Linked DNA regions of Skermanella rosea. The protein of the gene in region 2 interacts with the protein of the main gene of each other region in a pairwise test. Links are inferred from orthologs where the notes say so. Each region holds a gene or a part of one and is shown on either strand. Other genes may lie near its edges.

What was found.
Region 1: the proteins of JL101_RS03815 (region 2) and def interact in binary tests that used the Escherichia coli proteins (3 or more experiments, as listed by UniProt). The link is inferred for Skermanella rosea from one-to-one orthologs.

Annotation. Positions count from the first base shown.
Region 1 is NZ_CP086111.1:5,076,163-5,092,965, reverse strand. The notes cover bases 7,068-10,029. They hold def (peptide deformylase), read right to left. Parts: upstream 8,827-10,029; coding sequence 8,308-8,826; downstream 7,068-8,307. Other genes in these bases: rmuC (DNA recombination protein RmuC), read right to left, coding at 8,915-10,029; JL101_RS23730 (class I SAM-dependent methyltransferase), read right to left, coding at 7,478-8,305; fmt (methionyl-tRNA formyltransferase), read right to left, coding at 7,068-7,456. Also shown: 5-oxoprolinase subunit PxpB, read left to right, coding at 1-69; JL101_RS23770 (5-oxoprolinase subunit C family protein), read left to right, coding at 74-1,096; JL101_RS23765 (hypothetical protein), read right to left, coding at 1,201-1,800; thrC (threonine synthase), read left to right, coding at 1,976-3,403; JL101_RS23755 (M16 family metallopeptidase), read left to right, coding at 3,400-4,662; JL101_RS23750 (GNAT family N-acetyltransferase), read left to right, coding at 4,711-5,301; JL101_RS23745 (CopG family ribbon-helix-helix protein), read right to left, coding at 5,412-5,687; tRNA pseudouridine(38-40) synthase TruA, read right to left, coding at 5,766-6,524; more of fmt, read right to left, coding at 6,521-7,067; more of rmuC, read right to left, coding at 10,030-10,318; recombination mediator RecR, read right to left, coding at 10,403-10,996; JL101_RS23710 (YbaB/EbfC family nucleoid-associated protein), read right to left, coding at 11,199-11,522; JL101_RS23705 (DNA polymerase III subunit gamma/tau), read right to left, coding at 11,526-13,415; nudC (NAD(+) diphosphatase), read left to right, coding at 13,775-14,683; JL101_RS23690 (prephenate dehydratase), read right to left, coding at 14,699-15,565; JL101_RS23685 (3-deoxy-manno-octulosonate cytidylyltransferase), read right to left, coding at 15,606-16,370; JL101_RS23680 (c-type cytochrome), read left to right, coding at 16,612-16,803. UniProt on the Escherichia coli protein: Removes the formyl group from the N-terminal Met of newly synthesized proteins. Requires at least a dipeptide for an efficient rate of reaction. N-terminal L-methionine is a prerequisite for activity but the enzyme has broad specificity at other positions.
Region 2 is NZ_CP086111.1:811,117-816,354, reverse strand. Bases 1-2,935 are described here. They hold JL101_RS03815 (aspartate-semialdehyde dehydrogenase), read right to left. Parts: upstream 2,011-2,935; coding sequence 991-2,010; downstream 1-990. Other genes in these bases: JL101_RS03805 (hypothetical protein), read left to right, coding at 2,527-2,790; JL101_RS03810 (DUF962 domain-containing protein), read left to right, coding at 2,180-2,530; pdxY (pyridoxal kinase PdxY), read left to right, coding at 1-824. In the rest of the region: JL101_RS03800 (RpnC/YadD family protein), read right to left, coding at 3,092-3,943; leuB (3-isopropylmalate dehydrogenase), read right to left, coding at 4,047-5,159; leuD (3-isopropylmalate dehydratase small subunit), read right to left, coding at 5,238-5,238.

The DNA.
Region 1 (16,803 bases), 4.3 Mb from region 2 along the record:
GCGGAGGCCGGCGGCTACCTGCCGGAGCCGGACGGACCTGCCGGCGGGTCCGCGGGAGGGGAGGATTGAGCCGATGGCCGATCTGATCGTCCTTCAGCCCGGTCCCCAGGCCACGATCCAGGATCTCGGCCGCGTCGGCTGGCAGCGCTTCGGGATCGCCGCGGCCGGAGCCATGGACCCGCCGTCGCTGCGCGCCGCCAACCTGCTGGCCGGCAATCCACCCGGGGCCGCCGCGGTCGAGTTCACCCTGGCGGGCGGGGAGTACGAGGCAGAGGGGGCCACGCTGCGCCTGGCCGTCGCGGGCGGGGATTTCCAGGTCGCCGTGGACGGCGAGCCGGTGCCGCCCTGGACCGGCTTCGACCTGGAGCCGGGGCAGCGCCTGAGGATCGGCGCCGCCCGCGACGCGCTCCGCGGATACCTGGCGGTCGGCGGCGGCTTCGCCCTGGCGCCGCAACTGGGCAGCCTGTCCACCCATGTCCGCTCCGGCCTGGGCGGGCTGGAGGGCAGGGCGCTCCGGGCGGGGGACCGTCTGCCGCTGGCCGCCGGCGCGGTGCCCGCGGGTCCGCCGCTCGCCCTCGACCCGCAGGGGCTGCCGCCCCGGCGGGAGGTGCTGCGCGTGGTGCTGGGGCCGCAGGACGATCATTTCACGGCCGCCGGGATCGAGACCTTCCTGACCGGTGCCTATGCCGTGACGGCCGATGCCGACCGCATGGGCTATCGGCTGAACGGGCCGGAGATCGAGCATGCCGGCGGGTTCAACATCATCTCCGACGGGATTGCCGCCGGCAGCGTCCAGGTTCCCGGCACCCGCCAGCCCATCGTGCTGCTGGCCGACCGCCAGCCGACCGGGGGCTATCCCAAGATCGCGACCGTCATAACGCCCGACCTGCCGTCGCTGGCCCAGGCGCGTGCGGGCGACGCGGTCCGGTTCCAGGCCGTCGATCCGGCCGAGGCGGTGGCGATCCGCCGGAACTGGGAGGCGATGCTCGGCCGGATGGGAGAATGGCTGGCCCCGGCGGGCGCGGGGCGGGAGCTGGACAGCGAGCGCCTGCTCGGCATCAACCTGGTGGGTGGCGTGGTGGATGGGCTCGCCTGAGTTGCCGGGCTGCAAGAGAGATGATCGGCCACAGATGACGGCGATGGGCAGAGATACTTCCCGGATTGTCCCTGCCTGTCGCCGTCATCCGCGGCAAGAGAGTCTCAGATCCGGTAGCCGGCGCGGAGCGGGGACAGGGGCACGCTGGCGCGGATCGCTTCCAGCATGAAATAGCGGGTCATCTGGAGCGTGTCGGTGCGCCAGTACAGCTTGTGCAGGTCGTTGATCAGGAAGTCCGGTTCCAGGTTGGCGTAGCAGTAGGTCTCTACCCAGGTCTGGTCCGGCTCGGTGGGGGAGGCCGCGTCGCGCCAGCCGATCATCCAGCCGGCATGGCCGGCCCCGGTGGCCCAGCGCTCGAAATGGGGGGCGACCGTGCTGGACCCGATCGGCTTGACCACCGGGATGGAGTAGACCACGACGAAGCGCCGGACGTTCAGCTGCATCTTCATCAGCAGGTCTTCGCCGAAGGCGTTGATCAGGTAGGCGGCGTCGGAGGTGCCTGTCACATGCCGGGTCTCGACCCGGGCGCGGGTCACATGGGCCAGCGTCGTCGGCCGGGCCTCCTCGCCGAACCGGGGCATGTCGTATTCGACCGACGATAGGATGGACGGCATCTGGACCGTCAGGAACTCCTCGGTTTCCCGCTGGGCGGCATCCAGGCTGAGGTCGGGGGTCGTCGCAGGCTGGGAAGCGGGCTGGAGCATCGCCGGAAGATCCGTTTCTGGGTTGGGCAGGGTACGCCCGCAACAACCCGATCCATGCGCCTTTTGTTTCGCTGCCCTGTTCGATGGAGACGTCCCCGGCCCTTGCGCCCGCACTGGCTCACTGGCTAGTGTACGATGGCCGGCGGACCGGGCACGCACGTGGAGACTATTCAGCTTGCGCTACATCAGCACGCGGGGCGCGGCCCCGACACTCGCCTTCGACGAAGTTCTGCTCGCCGGGCTTGCGCGCGACGGCGGTCTGTACGTGCCTGAGACCTGGCCGACCTTCACGCCCGACGAGATCCGCGCGATGCGCGGGCTTCCCTATGCCGAGCTCGCGGTCCGGGTCATGGCGCCCTTCCTGGGCGGCCGGGTGACCGAGGCGGAGTTCGCGGGCCTGGTTCGCGACGCCTATGCCGGTTTCGACCATGCCGCGGTGACGCCGCTGGTGCAGCTCGACCAGAGCACCTGGGTGATGGAGTTGTTCCACGGGCCGACGCTGGCCTTCAAGGACGTGGCGCTTCAGCTGCTCGGCCGGCTTTTCGACCATGTGCTGGCCAAGAAGGCCGAGCATGTGACGATCGTCGGCGCCACCTCCGGCGACACCGGGTCGGCGGCGATCGAGGCCTGCCGGGACCGCGAGGCGGTCGATATCTTCATCCTGCACCCCAAGGGCCGCACGTCGGAGGTGCAGCGCCGCCAGATGACGACGGTGCTATCGGACAATGTCCATAACATCGCGCTGGAAGGCTCGTTCGACGATTGCCAGGACCTGGTCAAGGCGATGTTCAACGACACGTCCTTCCGGGACGAGCAGAACCTGTCGGCGGTCAATTCGATCAACTGGGCCCGCATCATGGCCCAGATCGTCTATTACTTCGCGGCGGCGATCGAGCTGGGGGCGCCGGACCGGCAGGTCTCCTTCGCCGTGCCGACCGGCAATTTCGGCAATGTCTACGCCGCCTACGGCGCGCGGGCCATGGGCCTGCCGATCCAGCGGCTGGTGGTCGGGACCAACTCCAACGACATCCTGGCGCGTTTCTTCGCCACGGGCACGATGCAGACCCAGGCCGTGATGCCGACCATCAGCCCCAGCATGGACATCCAGATCTCCAGCAACTTCGAGCGGCTGCTGTTCGACCTCTACGACCGCGACGGCCCGGCGCTGAACCAGTGCATGGGGCGGTTCCGGTCCGGCGGCTCCTTCGCCGTGACCCCGGCCCAGCTGGAGCGCGCCCGCCTGGTGTTCAACGGCCACAAGGTGGACGAGGAGCTGACCCGCGCGACCATGGCGGAGACCCGCCGGCTGGCCGGCGGCCTGTTGATCGACCCGCACACCGCCGTGGGCTTGGCCGCCGCGCGCGCCGAGCAGCCCCATATCGATCCGGCCGTTCCCCTGGTGGCGCTCGCCTGTGCCCACCCCGCCAAATTCCCCGATGCGGTCGAACGGGCGACCGGCGTGCGTCCGCCGCTGCCGCCCCGTCTGGCCGACCTTTACGAGCGCGAGGAGCGCGTCACCGTGCTGCCCAACGACCTCAGGGCCGTCCAGGCCTTCGTCCGATCCCGAGCCCGCCGCACCGCCGCAGGGCAGAGGAGCGCATGAGTACCATCAAGGTAACGACTCTTCCCAACGGCCTCCGGGTCGCCACCGACAGCATGCCCCATGTGGAGACGACGTCGCTCGGCGTCTGGGTCGGCGTCGGCACCCGCAACGAGCGGGCCGAGGTCAACGGCGTCGCCCATCTGGTCGAGCACATGGTGTTCAAGGGCACGCCGACCCGGACCGCCTTCGACATCTCCGAGCAGATCGAGGCGGTCGGCGGCCACATGAACGCCTATACCACCCGCGAGCACACGGCCTATTACGCCAAGGTGCTGAAGGAGGATGCCGCCCTCGCCCTCGACGTGATCGGCGACATGCTCCAGCACAGCCTGCTGGACGAGGACGAGCTGGTCCGCGAGCGCGACGTGGTGTTGCAGGAGATCGGGCAGGCCGAGGACACGCCCGACGACATCATCTTCGACCATTTCCAGGCCTGCGCCTTCCCCGACCAGGCGCTCGGCCGCCCAGTGCTGGGACAGCCGGAAATCATCGGCGCCCTGCCGCGCGACGCGCTGGTGGACTATATCGGCGGCAATTATTCCGGCAGGACCATGGTGCTGGCGGCTTCCGGCCGGATCGACCACGGCTGGCTGGTCGAGAAGGCGGCGGAGGTCTTCCGCGACCTGCCGGCCCCGGTGGATCCGGCGGCGCTCGACCCGGCGCGATATACCGGCGGCGATTTCCGCGAGGACCGCGACCTGGAGCAGATGCACATCGTGCTGGGGTTCGAGGGCGTCGGCGTCCACGACCCGGACTATTACGCCCATTCCGTGCTGTCGACCCTGCTGGGCGGCGGCATGTCGTCCCGGCTGTTCCAGGAAGTGCGCGAGAAGCGGGGGCTCGCCTACAGCGTCCATACCTTCTCCGGCGCCTACGAGGACGGCGGCCTGTTCGGCGTTTATGCCGGGACCGGGCCGGAAAAGGTCGGCGAACTGGTGCCGGTGATGTGCGACGAGCTGTGCAAGGTGGCCCTCGACGTCACCGACGAGGAAGTCCGCCGCGCCCGCGCGCAGCTGAAGGCCGGCATGCTGATGGCGCTGGAAAGCACCATGTCGCGCTGCGAGCAGCTGGGCCAGCAAATGGTAATTTTTGACCGTCCCGTGCCGGTCACCGAGATGGTGGAGAAGATCGACGCGGTCGATGCCGCCGCCGTGCGCCGCGCCGCCCTCCGGTTGCGCGCCAAGGCGCCGACCGTGACCGCGCTGGGACCCCTGGACGGGCTTGAGGATTATGGGCGGATCGCCGCGCGCCTGTCCTGACGCCGTGTTCCCGCCATGGAAGATTCATCCGGGGGATGGCGCAGGGCCGTGATCGGATTGCTGAGGAATGGTCTGATCAGTCCGCCCGCGATACGGCTCGACGGCCAGAGGGTCTCGATCCGGCCGCCGATGGCGCGTGACTGGCAGGAATGGTCCGACCTGCGCGAGCGCAGCCGCGCTTTCCTGACGCCGTGGGAACCGACCTGGCCGGCGGATGCGCTGGCCCGCACCGCCTATCTGCGCCGGCTGCGCCGCCAGCTCATCGAGTGGCGTGACGACGAGGCCTACAGCTTCCTGGCCGTGGAGCGCCGCACCGACCGGGTGGTCGGCGGGATCGGCCTGAGCAACATAAGGCGCGGCGTGGCGCAGACGGGCACGCTGGGCTACTGGGTCGGCGAGACCTATGCCCGGCGCGGCTACATGAGCGAGGCGACCCGCCTGACTCTGGACTTCGCCTTCGGCCAGCTGGGACTTCATCGGATCGAAGCGGCGTGCCTTCCGACCAACGCGCCGAGTCGGGGCCTGCTGGAAAAGGTGGGCTTCCAGTACGAGGGCTATGCAAGGGGCTACCTGAGGATCGACGGCGCTTGGCGCGACCACGTGCTCTACGCGATCCTGCGGGAGGAGTGGCGGGGCTGAGGATCGTAGGTCGGCCTCGGCCGAAGGCCGACGCCGACAGCATGGCCGGAGCGTTGACGCAGGGTGTCGGCGTTCGCCCTGACGGGCGAAGGCCGACCTACCGCACTTATTTATTGATCACGGGGAAGGATGGCGCCATCTGCCGATATCCTGGTACCGAGGCTGTCGGCCCAGGCTTGTACAGACTGATGGTCGATGACGCAGCCGGAGGCTACGTCGGCCAGTGCCTCCAGGGTGAGGCGCCTCCGCTCTTCCTCTTGTTCGACCCAAACTGACGGAGCCTGCCTGACGATCCAATCGTGCGGGCGATTGAGGCGCGCTGCCAACTGTTCCACTTTCTCGGCGAGCGGCAGCGGCACGTGCGCGGTCAGCACCTTGGTTTCCATACGGCAACTCGGCTCAGATAAAGAAAGACGTTACCGATCTGGAGTCGTCAGGTCGAGCGGAACGCCGTACATGGCCGATCATCCCACTCGCCGATCGGTATCGTACACCACATCGGTGAAATAAAGCCCGTCCGGCGGCGCCGTGGGGCCGCCTTTCGAGCGGTCGCGCGCTTCGAGCGCGGTGCGGACGCGTTCGACCGGCCAGCGGCCTTCGCCGACCAGCACCAGGGTGCCGGTGATGTTGCGGATCTGGTGGTGCAGGAAGGAGCGGGCGCGGGCGGTGATGCGGATCTCGGGGCCGGTGCGGGTCACGGTCAGCACGTCGAGGGTCTTCACCGGGGATTTCGCCTGGCACAGGCTGGCGCGGAAGGTCGTGAAGTCGTGGCGGCCGATCAGGATCCCGGCGGCCGCGTCCATGGCCTCGGCGTCCAGGGGGCGGCCGATCTGCCAGGCGCGGCCGTCGTCCAGGGCCAGCGGAGCCCGCCGGTTGACGATGCGGTAGACATAGCCGCGCTCGACGGCGGACATTCTGGCGTGGAAATCGTCCGGGACCGGTTCGGCGTCGAGCACCGCGATAGGGGCCGGGCGCAGGTGGAAGTTCAGCCCGTCGCGGACCGCGCGTTCGGTCAGGGGCTTGGCCAGGTCGAAATGGGCCACCTGTCCCAGCGCATGTACGCCCGCGTCCGTACGGCCGGCGCCGTGGACGCGTACGGTTTCGCCCGACAGCTTCTCGACGGCTTCCTCCAGGGATTGCTGGATCGAGGGACCGTTGTCCTGGCGCTGCCAGCCGACGAGTCCCCGGCCGTCATACTCGACGGTGATCTTCCAGCGGCTCATGGCGCCGTCAGCACGGTCCCGACCGGCAGCTGGAAACCGCGCAGGAAGGCGTCGCCGTCCACCGCCGCCTTGCCGGGTCGCTGCACGCGGGTCAGGCGGACGGCGCCTTCCGTGCAGGCCACTGTCAGGCGATCGTCCAACAGGGTGCCCGGGGCGGCGCCGGACGGATTGCCGGCCGCTTCGGCGCCCAGCACCTTGATCCGTTCCTTGCCCAGGTCGAACCACACGCCGGGCCAGGGATTGAGTGCCCGGACTTGGCGCTCCGTCTCGGCGGCCGGACGGCTCCAGTCGAGCCTGCCGTCCTCGCGGGTCAGCTTGGCGGCATAGGTGACGCCTACCTCCGGCTGCGGGACCGGCGTCAGGCTCCCGGCGGCCACGCCGTCCAGGGCCTTCACGATCAGGTCGGCGCCCAGGACGGCCAGCGCGTCGTGCAGCTTGACGGCGGTCGTCCGTTCCGTGATCGGAACGGTGCCCTTCAGCAGCATCGGCCCGGTGTCCAGGCCGGCATCCATCCGCATGATGGTGACGCCGGTCTCGGAGTCTCCCGCCAGGAGAGCGCGGTGGATCGGGGCGGCGCCGCGCCAGCGCGGCAGCAGGGAGGCGTGGATGTTCAGGCAGCCGAGGCGCGGCGCGTCCAGGATCGGCTGCGGCAGGATCAGCCCGTAGGCGGCGACCACGGCGCAGTCCAGGTCGAGGGCGGCGAAGTCGGCCTGGGCCTCGACGTTGCGGAGCGACTTCGGCGTCCGGACCGGGATGCCGCGCTCCTCCGCCAGCACATGGACCGGCGAGCGCTGCATCTGGTGGCCGCGACCGGCGGGCCGGGGCGGCTGGCTGTAGACGCAGGCGATCTCGTGGCCGGCGTCGATCAGGGCGCGGAGGCCGACCGCCGCGAACTCGGGCGTGCCCATGAAGGCGATGCGGAGAGGGGTCATGTCCGGGTCCTCGAACTCGGGTCAGCGAAGGGGCGGCTTCTGGAACACGGCGACCATGCGCCAGGCTTCCTCCGGATCGTCGATCGCGACATCCAGGTCCAGTCCGCCGAACCAGGCGACCGCCTCCAGGCATCCGCTCGCCCGCGCCAGCGCGTCCAGTTCCTGCACCGTGAAACGGCGCTGGAAAGCCTTGTCCCGGATCACCTGCTTGCGCCCGCCTTCCCAGATGGTCAGCGTCGTGGTCACCTGGGCGACCTGGCTGACGGGATCGAAGCTGTCGCCCGGCGATCCCCAGCGCACCCGAACCCGCGTGCCGTCGCGGGTGACCTCCCAGCCGTCCTCGGTCGCGTCGTCGATGTTGAACAGCTCGCGCGGGTGGGGCAACTCGACGATCAGCACGCCGCCGGGGGCCAGCGCCTCGGAGACCCGTTGCAGGCACGAAATGACGGCGCTGTTGGTCAGCAGGCAGGCGGCCGAGCCCAGCAGGAGCAGCGCCATATCGACCGGCCGGTCCAGCGCGAAGCCGGTCATGTCGCCCTCCTGGTAGGCGATCTCGACCCCGGCTGCCTCGGCCTTTTCGGCGCCGTAACGGACCATGGCCGGCTCGCGGTCGAGCGCTACCGCCCGGAGCCCGCGCTCCGCCAGCTCGATCGCGTGGTTCGCCGGCCCCGCCGCCAGTTCGAGCACGCTTTCCGGGGCGCGGCCCAGGTGCCGGGCCGCGGCGGCGGTCAGGAAGTCGCATTCCTGCGCGAAGTCGCGATAGGCGAAGGCGATGTCGTAGTAGCGCGCGGCACCGTAGATGCGGCCGTGCTGCGACTGGCCGGGCGGCGTTTCGGAAGTATCGGCCAACGTCAGACGGTTTCCTGCGACCGCTTCTGTTTCTGGAGCTTGCGCAGGATCATGTTGCGCTTCAGCAGCGACAGGTGATCGATGAACAGCACGCCGTTCAGGTGGTCGATCTCGTGCTGGATGCAGGTCGCCAGCAGGTTGTCGGCGTCCAGCTCCCTCACCTCGCCGTCGCGGTCCAGGTAGCGCAGGCGCACCTGCTTCGGGCGCGTCACGTCGGCGTAATGGTCGGGCAGGGAGAGGCAGCCCTCGTTATGGACCGACTTCTCGTCCGACTGCCACAGGATCTCGGGGTTTGCCATGGCGAAGGGCTGGGGCTTCTCCTCCTTCTCCGCCACGTCCACCACGATGACCCGCTTCAGGACGCCGATCTGGGGGGCTGCCAGGCCGATGCCGGGCGCCTTGTACATGGTCTCCAGCATGTCGTCCATCAGGGTGGCGATGGAGCCGTCGATAGTCTCGACCGGCTTCGCCTTGGTCTTGAGGACGGGATCGGGCGCGATGATGATGGGGCGGATGGCCATGGAGCCCTGTAGCGAATTCGGTCTATTGCGGGATGACTGTTGCAGATATGATTTCCGGGGCCGTGCGTCAAGCCGCAAGCTGGACTGTTCAGGGCAGCCGGGCGGGCAGCCGCCATTCCTGGGCCTGGAGGCTGCGCGGCGCTTGGTCGAGCGGCTGAAGCTCGGGCAGTTCCGCGTTGTTCGGCGCCACGTGGAGGTCGCGGAACCGCCGGGCGCTGACCAGCACGCGGGTCTCCAGCGTGCCGACCGCGCCGTTGTAGCAGTCCACCGCCTTGCCGAGCTGGCTGCCCAGCCGGTCCATGTGGCCGCCCAGGTCGCCCAGGCGCTTGTACAGCTCCGCGCCCAGGTCGCTGATCTCCCGCGCGTTGCGGGCCAGGTGCTCCTGCCGCCAGCCGTAGGCGACGGCGCGCAGCAACGCTATCAGCGTGGTCGGCGTCGCCAGGATCACGCCGTTGTCGATGCCTGCCTCGATCAGGCCGGGGTCATGCTCCAGGGCGGCGCTGAAGAAGTTCTCGCCGGGAAGGAACAGCACGACGAACTCCGGCGAGGCGGCGAACTGGTCCCAGTAGGCCTTGCCGCCCAGCTGCTTCATGTGCTCCCGCACGTGGCGGGCATGGCGGACCAGGGCGTCGCGCCGGCCGGCGTCCTCGGACGAGCCGGTCGCGTCGAGATAGGCTTCGACCGGGGCCTTGGCGTCCACCACGATGGTCTTGTTGCCCGGCAGCTTGACGACCATGTCGGGGCGCAGCTTGTTGCCCTGGTCGCCGGTCACCGTCTGCTGCTCGAAGAAGTCGCAATGGTCGACCATGCCGGCCATCTCGACCACCCGCTTCAGCTGGATCTCGCCCCAGCGGCCGCGCGCGACGGGGGAGCGCAGCGCCCGGACGAGGTTGGCGGTCTCACCGCGCAGTTCGCGCTGGCTGTCCAGCAGCGAGAGAACCTGCTGCTTCAGTCCTTCATAGGCGCCGATCCGCTCCTTCTCCAGCGTCTGGATCTGGCCGTCCATCTTCTCCAGCGACTGGCGCACCGGCGCTACCAGGTCGGAGATCGCCGCCTGCCGCTGCTCCAGGTCGCCGCGGGCACTCTCCTGGAAGCGCTCCAGGGTGGTGCGGGCGAGGTCGAGGAAGCTCTGGTTGTTGCTGCGTAGCGCCTCCGCCGACAAGGCCTTGAAGGCGTCGGACAGCTTCGCTTCGGCCCGCTCCAGCAGGGCTATCTTCTCGGCCGAGGCCAGCCGTTCCTGCTCCAGCCGGGTCTGGAGCTGGGCGTGGCCGGTCTGGGCGCGCCCGAGTTCACCGCGGAGCGCCGAGAGCGCCCGGTCCCGCTCCGCCAGATCGGCCCGCAGGTCGTCGTTCTGGCGCAGCGCGAAATCCGCCTCCGCCGCAAGCCGGCCGGCCTCCGCCTGGCCGATGCCGCCGCTGCGCAACAGCAGGACGATGCCGGCTCCGAAGACGAAGCCCAGGATCAGCGACAGCACGTCGAGCGCGAACGGCATCAGTTCTCCTTCCACCAGGTAACCGGATGCTACCGGATCGGGCGGGGAAAGAGAACAGGGGAAGAACGGTCCGGCCGGAGGCCGTCAGAACGGGCGCCGGGACCGGAGTGCCGCGGTCAGCGTTCCGTCGTCCAGGTAGTCAAGCTCGCCGCCCACAGGCACGCCGTGGGCCAGCCGCGATACCGTCACGTCGCAATCGGCCAGCCGGTCGGTTATGTAGTGGGCGGTCGTCTGGCCTTCGACCGTGGCGTTCATCGCCAGGATCACTTCGGTCACCTCCGGCCGGCGGGCGCGGTTGATCAGGCTGGTGACGTTGAGGTCGTCGGGGCCGATGCCTTCCAGCGCCGACAGGGTGCCGCCCAGCACATGGTAGAGGCCCTTGAAGGAGCCGGTGCGCTCCAGCGCCCACAGGTCGCCGACCTCCTCCACCACGCAGATCAGGGCGCCGTCCCGCCTTGGATCGGCGCAGACGGAGCAGGGGTCGCGGGTGTCGAGGTTGCCGCACACCGAGCATGTCTTGATGGCGTCGGCCGCCTCGTGCATGGCATCGGCCAGCGGGCCCAGCAGGCTTTCGCGCCGCTTGATCAGGTGCAGCGCCGCCCGCCGCGCGGATCGCGGCCCCAGCCCGGGCAGCTTGGCCAGGAGCTGGATCAGGCGGTCGATCTCGGAACTGCTCAAATTCGCTCCCTGGCTTTGCAGGAGGATTGCGCTCTCCCGTCATAGCCGGGCTTGACCCGGCTATCTCCCGGCGGGAACGGGCTCGTCTGAACGCCCGGAGATGACCGGGTCAAGCCCGGTCATGACGAAAAGGAGGTCGTTGCCAGTGGTCCGGCCACGATGAAGAGGAAGGCCGGCGCGACCGGGGAGGCCGCCCTTCCGCTCAGAACGGCAGCTTCATGCCCGGGGGAAGCTTCATGCCGCCCATCAGCTTCTGGGTCTCCTCGGCGACGTGCTGCTCGACCTTCAGCTTGGCGTCGTTGAAGGCGGCGACGATCAGGTCCTCGATCACCTCGATGTCGTCGGGATCGACCACGGACTTGTCCAGCTTCAGCTTCTTCATCTCGCCCTTGCCGTTGAGCGTGACGTTGACCATCCCGGCGCCGGACTGGCCGGTGACTTCGACCTCGGCCAGCGCTTCCTGCATCTGCTGCATGCGGGTCTGCATTTCCTGGGCCTGCTTCATCATTTGGCCGAGATTCTTCATGGCTTAAAATTCTCCTATGTCGTCCAGGTCGGACGGGGCTTCCTCGTAGAAATCGGTCTCAAGGGCGTCTTCCGCAAGCGCCTCGTCGGAGGTGGGTTCAGGTTCCGCCAGATCGCGCACTTCGGATATCTCGGCACCGGGGAAGATGTCGAGCACCGCGCGCACCACCGGATGCCGGGCCGCCTCCTCCCGCGCCTGGGTCTTGGCATTGCGGTCCTGCTCGCTCAGCGTCGGCTCGCCGGGCGCGCCGGAGATCGTGACCATCCAGCGCCGGCCGGTCCATTCCGTCAGCAGCTTGCCGACCCGGCCGGAAAGCTCCGCCATGGCGCGGTCCTTCGGGCGGATTTCCAGCCGGCCCGGCTCGCACCGGACGCAGTGGACGCTGCTGTAGAGCTGGCCGTACAGCGAGCCCTCGCGCATCTCGCCGAACAGGGCTACCACCTCGCGGAAGGTCTTCGGCTCCGGCAGCGGCTCCGCCTCTCCGGCCTGTTCCGAAGGGGCCTGCTCGGGGGCGGCGTGGGCCGTCGCGGCGGTTTCGACGGCCGGCTGGGCGGAGCCGGCCTGGACCCGGGGCGGGGCGGAATGGGCAACCGCCAGGGCCGGGCCGTTCGCCCGGGCGCCGCCACCCCCGCCACTGGCCCCTGCACCCCCGTTGCCGCCCGCCGGCCCGCCCGACGCGGCGCCGCCCTGGAGCTGGCGGATGAGGTCGGCCGGGTTGGGCAGGTCGGCGGAATAGGCCAAGCGCACGAGCACCATCTCGGCCGCGTCGAAGGGCACCGGCGCGCTCTGCACCTCGCCCAGGCCCTTCAGCAGGATCTGCCAGGCCCGGGTCAGCGCGGGCATGCCCAGCTTGCCCGACAGCTCGCCGCCCCGGACCCGCTCCGTCTCCGGCGTGCCGGGGTCCGTCGCGGTCTCCGGCACCACCTTGAAGCGGGTCAGGAAATGGGTGAAATCCAGCAGGTCCTGGAGCACCACGACCGGGTCGGCGCCGCTGCGGTGCAGGTCGGACAGGATGTCCAGGGCCTCGCGCGGCTGCCCGGTCATCGCCGACTCGAACAGGTCGACCACGCGGGCGCGGTCGGCCAAGCCCAGCATGTCGCGGACCTGGACCGCGGTCAGCCGCTCGCCGCCGAGCGCTATGGCCTGGTCGAGCAGGCTCAGCCCGTCGCGCGCCGAGCCGTCGGCGGCCCGGGCGATCAGCGCCATGGCGTCCGGCTCGACCGTCACGCCTTCCGCCTCGGCGACGCGGTTGAAATGCTTCACCAGCGTCTGGCTGTCGATCCGGCGCAGGTCGAAGCGCTGGCAGCGCGACAGCACGGTGACCGGGACCTTGCGGATCTCGGTCGTGGCGAAGATGAACTTCACATGCTCTGGCGGCTCCTCCAGCGTCTTCAACAGGGCGTTGAAGGCGTTCTTGGTGAGCATGTGGACTTCGTCGATGATGTAGACCTTGTAGCGCGCCGACACCGGGCCGTAGCGAACGCCGTCGATGATCTCGCGGATGTCGTCCACGCCGGTCCGGCTGGCGGCGTCCATCTCCATCACGTCCACGTGCCGGTCGGCGGTGATGCTGCGGCAGTTGTCGCAGACGCCGCAGGGCGTGATGGTCGGCCCGCCGGTCCCGTCGGGGCCGGTGCAGTTCAGCGCGCGGGCGATGATCCGGGCGGTCGTGGTCTTGCCCACCCCGCGCACGCCGGTCAGCATGAAGGCATGGGCCAGGCGGCCCGAGCGGATGGCGTTGGTCAGCGTGCGGACCAGCGCCTCCTGGCCCACCAGTTCGGAGAAGTCGCGCGGACGGTATTTGCGCGCCAGGACCCGATAGGCCTTGCCGCCGGCTTCGGACGCGCCGTCGGCCGGCGCGGAGGTCAGGGGAGGGAGGATCTGGTCGGTCAACACGATACTCTGGCGTCGGGCAACGGCGTTGCGGCCAGTCTAATCCCCGACGGCGGCTTGTCGAAGCGGAAAGACGAACCGGCGCGGAGTGTCGGATGATGCGGGGGAAATAAATGGGGTGGGAGGCTGGACGAACGACCCGAGCCGAAACTCGTTACGGCTGCTTCCTTCCGGACCTGACCGGGTTGGCGAGGGACTCGTCCGCCGCCAACCTCCCGACGCCTATATGGCGCGCGGCGGCGCGCGGAGCAAGGGGAAACGCGCCGCCGCGCGCGCAGGGCACCGATCCGGGATGAACTCCCTTCCCGAAACGGGTCCGGTGTGCCACCTATAGGCCCATGCCAAACAAGCCTAGGCCCATGCCAAACAAGCCAAATTTCTACGCCGGCGGCGTGCTCGACAGGGTATCGGCGCAGCGCAAGGACCAGGACTGGATCGACGCCCTGTTCGCGGCGGCCGAGACCAGGATCGTGCCGATCTGGCGCGCCCAGAATTTCGTGGCCGAGGGGGCCGACCTGCCGCGGGCGGGGCTGCTTTCCCTGGCCGACCTGCCCGAAGGGGCGGAGACCATGCTGCTGGGACTGCTCGACGGTACGGCCTATTTCGCCGCCGACCTGTCCCACATCGAGGACCCGGCCGCCCATCCCAATCTTGCCGGCCGGGGCAGCTTCGCCGACCTGCGAAGCTTCGGCCCGCTGATGGCGCCGGAGGAAGGCAACATCCTGGCCTATGCCCGCGGCCTGACCTGGTGGCACGCCCGGCACCGTTTCTGCGGAGTCTGCGGCCATCCCACGGTCAGCGCCGATGCCGGCCATGTCCGCCGCTGCACCAATCCCGACTGCGCCACGCCGCACTTCCCGCGGACCGATCCCGCGGTGATCATGCTGGTCCATGACGGCGACCGCTGCCTGCTGGGCCGCCAGTCGCGCTTTCCGCCGGGGATGTATTCGACGCTGGCCGGGTTCGTCGAGCCGGGCGAGAGCCTGGAGGAGGCGGTCGCCCGCGAGGTGCTGGAGGAGACCGGCATCCGGGTGGGCGAGGTGACCTACCACTCGTCCCAGCCCTGGCCGTTCCCCTCGTCGCTGATGCTGGGCTTCCATGCCGAGGCGGTGAGCCGGGACATCAGCATCGACCAGGACGAGCTGGAGGACGCCGGCTGGTTCACCCGCGACGAGATCCTGACCACCTGGGGCGAGGGCGGAACCCACCGCCTGCCGCGGCCCGACTCGATCTCGCGCCGGCTGATCGAGGGCTGGCTGCACGGCTGAGGCTGCCGGGGTCCCTCAATCGTCGCCGTGGGCCTGGCTCTGCTCGCGGCGGAAGGGATGGGCCGGATAGACGCCCAGGATCTTCACCTCCCGGGCGAAGAACTCCAGCTCCTCCAGCGCCAGGCGCAGGGGGCGCTCCTCCGGATGGCCCTCGACGTCCACGTAGAACTGGGCGGCGGTGAAGCGGCCCTCGACCATGTAGCTTTCCAGCTTGGTCATGTTGACGCCGTTGGTCGCGAAACCGCCCATCGCCTTGTAGAGCGCCGCCGGCACGCTGCGGACCCGGAACACGAAGGTCGTCACCACCGGGCCGGAATGGGGCGCCGGATGGACCGGCTCCCGCGCCATGATCAGGAAGCGCGTGGTGTTGTGCTCGGCGTCCTCGATCCCCTGCTTCAGGGACTTCAGCCCGTAGATCTCGCCGGCCAGTTCCGACGCGATGGCGCACTCCGTGACGTCGCCGCGCTGGGCGATCTCGGCCGCGGCGCCGGCGGTGTCGGCATGGGTGATCTCGCGCAGGCCCAGCGCGCGGGTCACCTTGCGGCACTGGGACAGCGCCTGGATGTGGCTGCGCACCACCTTGATGGTGTCGAGCGTGGCACCCGGCGGCGCCAGCAGGTGGTGGTTCACCCGCTGGTAGTGCTCGCCGATGATGTGCAGCCCGCCCTGGGGCAGAAGGTGGTGGTTGTCGGCGACCCGGCCGGCGACCGAGTTCTCGACCGGGATCATGCCCAGCTCCGCCTCTCCCCCATGCACCGCGGCGAAGACGTCCTCGAAGGTGGCGCAGGGCAGCGTCTTCCGGTCGGGAAAGACGTTGCGGCAGGACAGGTCGGAGTAGGCGCCGGGCGAACCCTGGAAGGCGATCAGGCTGGATCTGGACATGGGACCGGAGAAAAAACGAGAACGGGGGAGGGGACCGGGATCAGCGCTTGAGGAGCACCCGGGCCCGGGCGAGGTCGGCCGGAGTATCGACGCCGAGCGGAACCGCGTCAACGACGGCCACGTCGATCCGCATGCCTGCGGCCAAGGCGCGCAACTGCTCCAGCCGCTCCTGCTGTTCCAGGTGCGACGGTGGCAGCGACACGAACCGGGCCAGGGCCGAGCGCCGGTAGGCGTAGAGGCCGATATGGTGCAGCAGCGGCGCCTCCCCGGTGGGGGCGGTGGCGCGGGTGAAATAGAGCGCCCGGCCGCGCCGGGCGCCCGGCGCCCGCTCGACCACCGCCTTGACCACGTTGGGATTGCCGCGCTCCGTCGCGTCCTCGATCTCCACCGCCAGCGTGCCGATGTCGACCCCGGGCTCGTCCAGCAGCGCGTAGGCGGCGCGGATCGTCTCGGGCGATATCGTCGGCAGGTCGCCCTGGACGTTGACCACCGCGTCGAACCTGCCTTCCGGGTCGAAGGACTGGAGCGCCTCGAAGATCCGGTCGGAGCCGGAGGGATGGTCCGGCCGGGTCAGCACGGCCTGGCCGCCGGCCTTCGTGACCGCATCGGCGATCTCGGCCTCGGCGCAGGCGACCAGGACCGGGCCGATGGCGGCCTCGGCGGCGCGGCGCCAGACATGGACGATCATCGGCTCGCCGTGGATGTCGGCCAGCGGCTTGCCGGGCAGACGCGTGGAGGCGAGTCGCGCGGGCACGATGACGACCGGGTTGCCCGGCGCCTCGTTCCGGGATCCGGGATTTTTCACGCCGCCATCACTTTGGGCGGGATTGTTCTGAGCAGGATTGGTTGGCATGGTGGCCATCTGCGACATTTGGGTTATAGCTGTGCGTGCGACATTTCGTCCCGAGGGTCAAGCCTCAAAGCGGCTGACCCCCGCGCCCCGGGACCCTATGTTGCGGACAAGGAAACAACAAGCCGCTGCGCGTGACAGCAGCCGGCCCGGCCGCTATCTTGCGGTGATTACAAGGGAATTGGGGACTCGCGGCATGTCGAGCATGGAATTCAACAAATTGTCCGGCGCCGTCCTGTTGGGCGGCCTGATCGCGATGATGTCCGGCTTCATCGCGGATGTACTGGTCGAGCCTGAGCATCTGGAACAGAACGCCTACGTCGTGGACACCAGTGCGGTCACCACGTCGGCCCCCGCCGAGGAAGGCCCGGCCGAGCCGGAGCCGATC
Region 2 (5,238 bases):
TCGGCTATGTCGGCAACCGTGCGGCCGTGTTCCCGCTCCAGCGCCTCGGGTTCGACGCGATGGCGGTCAATACCGTCCAGTTCTCCAACCATACCGGCTACGGGTCCTGGACCGGCCAGGTCTTCACGCCCGAGCACATCGCCGACGTGATCGACGGCATCGGCCAGCGCGGCGGCTTGGACCGTTGCGGCGCCGTGCTGTCCGGCTACATGGGCGGGGCGGCCCTGGGCCAGGTGATCGTCGAGACGGTCCGCCGGGTCCAGGCCGGCAACCCCCGCGCGGTCTATTGCTGCGACCCGGTGATGGGCGACGTCGGGCGCGGCTTCTTCGTCAGCGAGGACATCCGCAGCTTCATGCGGGAGCACGCGGTCCCCGCCGCCGGGATCATCACCCCCAACCAGTTCGAGCTGGAGTTCCTGACCGGGCGGGAGGTCCGCTCGATGGAGGACGCGCTGGCCGCGGCGGCGGCTGCCCGCGCGCTGGGGCCGAAGCTGGTGCTGCTGACCAGCCTGACCCGTGCCGAGGCGGCCCCCGACACCATCGAGATGCTGCTGGACACGCCGGACGGCGCCTATGTGGTGGCGACGCCCCGCCTGCCGCTGGACCCGCCGCCCAACGGGGCGGGCGACTGCGTGGCCGCGGTGTTCCTGGCGAAGTACCTGGAGACCGGCGACGCGGCGGCGGCCCTGGGGCATGCCGCGGCGGCGATCTACGGCGTGTTCGCCGCGACGCTGAAGGTCGGGACGCGGGAGCTTCAGCTGATCGCCGCCCAGGACGAGCTGGTGCGCCCGGGGCGGCTGTTCGACGTCGCCAAGGTGCGCTAGGGGGAAGGGATTCTTGCCACAGATTACGGCGATGGACAGGGATGATCCACGGCGGTGCGGCGCCTGATCTCCCCATGACCTCTTCATGGTCTCATCGAGGTCTCCTCATGATCTCCTCATGCCCGGACTTGATCCGGGCATGATGAAGGAAGCGTGTTGCCGCCCGTTACTTCCGCAGATAGCTGCCTGCCAGCAGTTCCGCGATCTGCACCGCGTTGAGGGCGGCGCCCTTGCGCAGGTTGTCGGCGACGACCCAGAGGTTCAGGCCGTTCTCGACCGAGAAGTCCTCCCGGATGCGCGAGACGAAGACGGGGTCGTCGCCGGCGCATTCCACCGGGGTGACGAAGCCCTCGTCGGCGCGGTGGTCGATCACGGTGATGCCGGGGGCTTCGCGCAGCGCCTCGGTCGCCTCCTCCGCCGTGATCGGCCGTTCGAACTCGACATTGACGGCCTCGGCATGGCCGATGAAGACCGGCACGCGCACGCAGGTGGCGGTGACGGTGATGCGGGGGTCGAGGATCTTCTTGGTCTCGACCATCATCTTCCACTCCTCCCGGGTGGTGCCGTCCTCCATGAAGCTGTCGATGTGGGGAATGACGTTGAAGGCGATCTGCTTGTCGAACTTGCGCTTCTCGACCGGGTCGTTGACGTAGATGGCGCGGGTCTGGTTGAACAGCTCGTCCATGCCGTCCCTGCCCGCCCCCGACACCGACTGGTACGTGGAGACCACGATGCGCTTGATGCGGGCGAGGTCGTGCAGCGGCTTCAGCGCCACCACCATCTGGATGGTCGAGCAGTTGGGATTGGCGACGATGTTGCGCTTGGTGTAGCCGGCCAGCGCCTCGGGGTTGACCTCCGGCACGACCAGGGGCACGTCCGGCTCCATCCGGAAATGGGACGTGTTGTCGATCACGACGCAGCCGGCGCCGGCGGCCTTTGGCGCGTACTGGGCGGACACCTTGCCGCCGGGCGACGAGAGCGCGATGTCCCAGCCCCGGAAGTCGAACTTGGCGAGGTCCTGGACGTCCAGGATATCCTTCTCGCCGAAGGAGACCTGGGTGCCGATGGAGTTTTCCGACGCGAGGGCGGCGACGGCGTCCACCGGGAAATTGCGCTCCGCCAGGGTGGTCAACATCTCGCGCCCGACATTGCCGGTGGCGCCGATGACCGCGACCTTGTAGCCCATGATGCGTTCCTGTTTCTTTTCTGGGTATCGGACCGGGCGCGCCTTTTGGGACGGCGCCCGTGACTATCCGTCAAGGGTACTTGACTTATGCCCCGCGCCGCCCGTTTGCAAGGACGGGGGTGATTCGACATGATGAGTCCCCGGAGGACGCTGCTCCTGGAGGATGGACATGGCGCGCGACTATTCGACATATCGCGAGTTCTGGCCCCATTACCTGGCCGAGCACAGCCGGCCGGGCACCCGGGCCTTCCACTTCGCCGGCACCGCGCTGGCGCTGGTCCTGCTGGGGGCCGCCGCCGCGACCGGCAACGGCTGGCTGGTCGTGGCGGCCGTCGTCTCCGGCTACGCGTTCGCCTGGATCAGCCACATGGCGATCGAGCGGAACCGGCCGGCGACGTTCACCTATCCGCTCTGGTCTTTGGCCAGCGATTTCCGCATGTTCTACCTGTTCGTGACGGGGCGGCTGGATGCCGAACTGCGCCGTCACGCGGATCAGCACTCCAGACGGGAGCCGGCGTGAGCACCAATCTCTTGCGCGACACGATCGCCCTGGCGATCAAGGACGCGGACAAGTCGTTCTTCAACGAGGACTATGTGAAGCAGGCCACGGCGGTGATCATCGCGCTGCGCAAGGCCGGGTTCGAGATCGTGCCGACCAAGGCCTCGGACGGGCTGGTCGATTTCGCCTGCGACAACCTGCCCTTCGGCCGGCTGAAGCAGCAGGACTTCATCAAGGAACTGTATGTGCTGCTGGTGGAGAACAGCCGGAAATTCCCGTGAGGACCCCCCGGGGTTTGGCCGCATGTGTCAGCATCCGTCATCATGGGGACCCGAACGGGGTGACGGCGCCGGGCTCGGCAGGGAATGCGGGCATGGCCGGAGGTTTCGCGGAGAGGTGGGATTTTAGGTATTTTATCCTTGAACGGTTAAGGATTGCTTTCGTGCCCGCGCCGGCCATGTTACCGGTCTCCATCATGGGTTAGGTATAGCCCGCTGTCGGAGTTCGCCCTGCGGGCGAAGTCCGACCTACGGGGATGGGGCGCTTTGCCGATCAGGGCGGTGGTTGTCCAGGAACTGCATGTCAGTTTGGACGCAGATCGAGGATCGCGTCGAGTTCGGCGGCAGTCAGCTTCCGGCTATCGTCGATGGCGTCGAACCAGCGGTCGAGATCATCGGCAGATCCCTGGCGGACGCGCTCAGCCACATGGCCGGGAACCGATCCGATGCGGCGCTCGATAAGGCGCAGCAGGCTTTTCACCTGTCCCTTCGCGAAGGCCTCGTCGTACAGCGGGTACTCTTCCAGAGTGAACTGCACTGCCATGTTCCTGACCTCCTCCACTACGACCGGGGCGGCTTTCCGCAGTTTCGACAGGGTCAGGAGCCGGTTGGCCGCGTCGTTCCGGTCCCGCCTGCCGAGTGTCGCGAGCCGCGCCAGGATCGCGCGCACGCGCTCTCGAATATCGTCGCATTTGCACTGGATTGCCAGTACCGCGTCGTCGGGCGACGGGCTGTCGAGCAGCGGGCCGGCGTCGAAGTCGGCGATGTAGCGGACCTCGAAGCGGAAGTTCAGGTTGGGATGGAAGATGCCGACGGGCTCGTCGGCCCGGCGCTCGCCGAGGCGCAGCACGAGCTGGGTGACCGGCGCGTTGCCGTAGCGTTCGGAGATCAGGCCGTAATACTCGTACATCCGCCAGACGATGTCCGGAGAAGTGCCTGATTCCAGCTCCAGGTGGAAGACGCCGCCGCCGGCCAGTTCGGCCACCATGTCGGGGCGGCGCAGGCGGATGCTGGCGAACTCGGTGGGGACGAAGCGCTCGACGTCGGCGCCGGTCAGCATGCGCAGCAGGGCCGGGGTGCCGGTCCAGACCAGCGCCTTGATCGTCGCGTCGTAATCGTGCCCCACGAGCCGCCCCTTGCATGCCTGTGCATGCATCTCATGGCGGTTTTGCGCGCGATGGTCGATGCGGCGCGGTGACGCGAGGCGTATCGGGATATCGGGAAGCGCGGGCCGGGGCCGGCCCGCGCTTCGGATCGGTTCAGGACGCGATCTTGTCCAGCACGCGGACGATCGAGTCGCCCATCACCGACGTGGAGCAGCGGGCCATGCCCGGCGCCATGATGTCGGAGGTGCGGGTGCCGCCGTTCAGCACGGTCTGGACCGCCTTCTCGATCAGGTCGGCGTCCTCGTTCATGTCGAACGAGTAGCGCAGCATCATGGCGAAGCTGAGCAGCGTCGCGATCGGGTTGGCGAGGTCGCGGCCGGCGATGTCCGGAGCGGAGCCGTGGACCGGCTCGTACAGGGCGCGGCGGCGGCCGGTGTCGTCCGGGGCGCCCAGCGAGGCAGACGGCAGCATGCCGAGCGAGCCGGTCATCATCGCCGCCTCGTCCGACAGCATGTCGCCGAACAGGTTGTCGGTGACGATGACGTCGAACTGCTTGGGGTTCTTGATCAGCTGCATGGCGCAGTTGTCGGCGTACATATGCGACAGCTCGACGTCGGAATATTCGGCCTTGTGCAGGGCGGTCACCTCCTGGCGCCACAGCAGGCCGGATTCCATCACGTTGGCCTTCTCGACCGAGCAGACCTTGTTCTGCCGCTTGCGCGCCAACTCGAAGGCGACGCGGGCGACGCGGTGGATCTCCGACGTGGTGTAGACCTGGGTGTTGACGCCGCGGCGCTGGCCGTCGGGCAGTTCCTCGATCCCGCGCGGCTCGCCGAAATAGACGCCGCCGGTCAGCTCGCGGACGATCATCAGGTCCAGGCCGCGGACGATGTCCGCCTTGAGGGTCGAGGCGTCCACGAGAGCGTCGAACACGATCGCCGGGCGCAGGTTGGCGAACAGGCCCAGCTCCTTGCGCAGGCGCAGCAGGCCGGCCTCGGGGCGCTTGTCGAAGCCGATATTGTCCCACTTGGGGCCGCCGACGGCGCCCAGCAGCACGGCGTCGACGCCCATGGCGTCGGCCATCGTCTCGTCGGAAATGGGAACGCCGTAGTGGTCGATGGCGATGCCGCCGACCAAGCCTTCCTGAACGTCGAACGTCACACGCCTCTTGCGATCCATCCAGTCGATCACGCGCCGCACCTGGCGCATCACTTCCGGGCCGATACCATCACCGGGCAGTATCAGCAGCTTCTTGTTGGCGGACATCGCGTGTTCACTCCATGGATTATGTGCTGCGGAGCTTTGTAGTGCGCCGGGGCGCTCCTGAAAAGCTCCCCTGATGCGC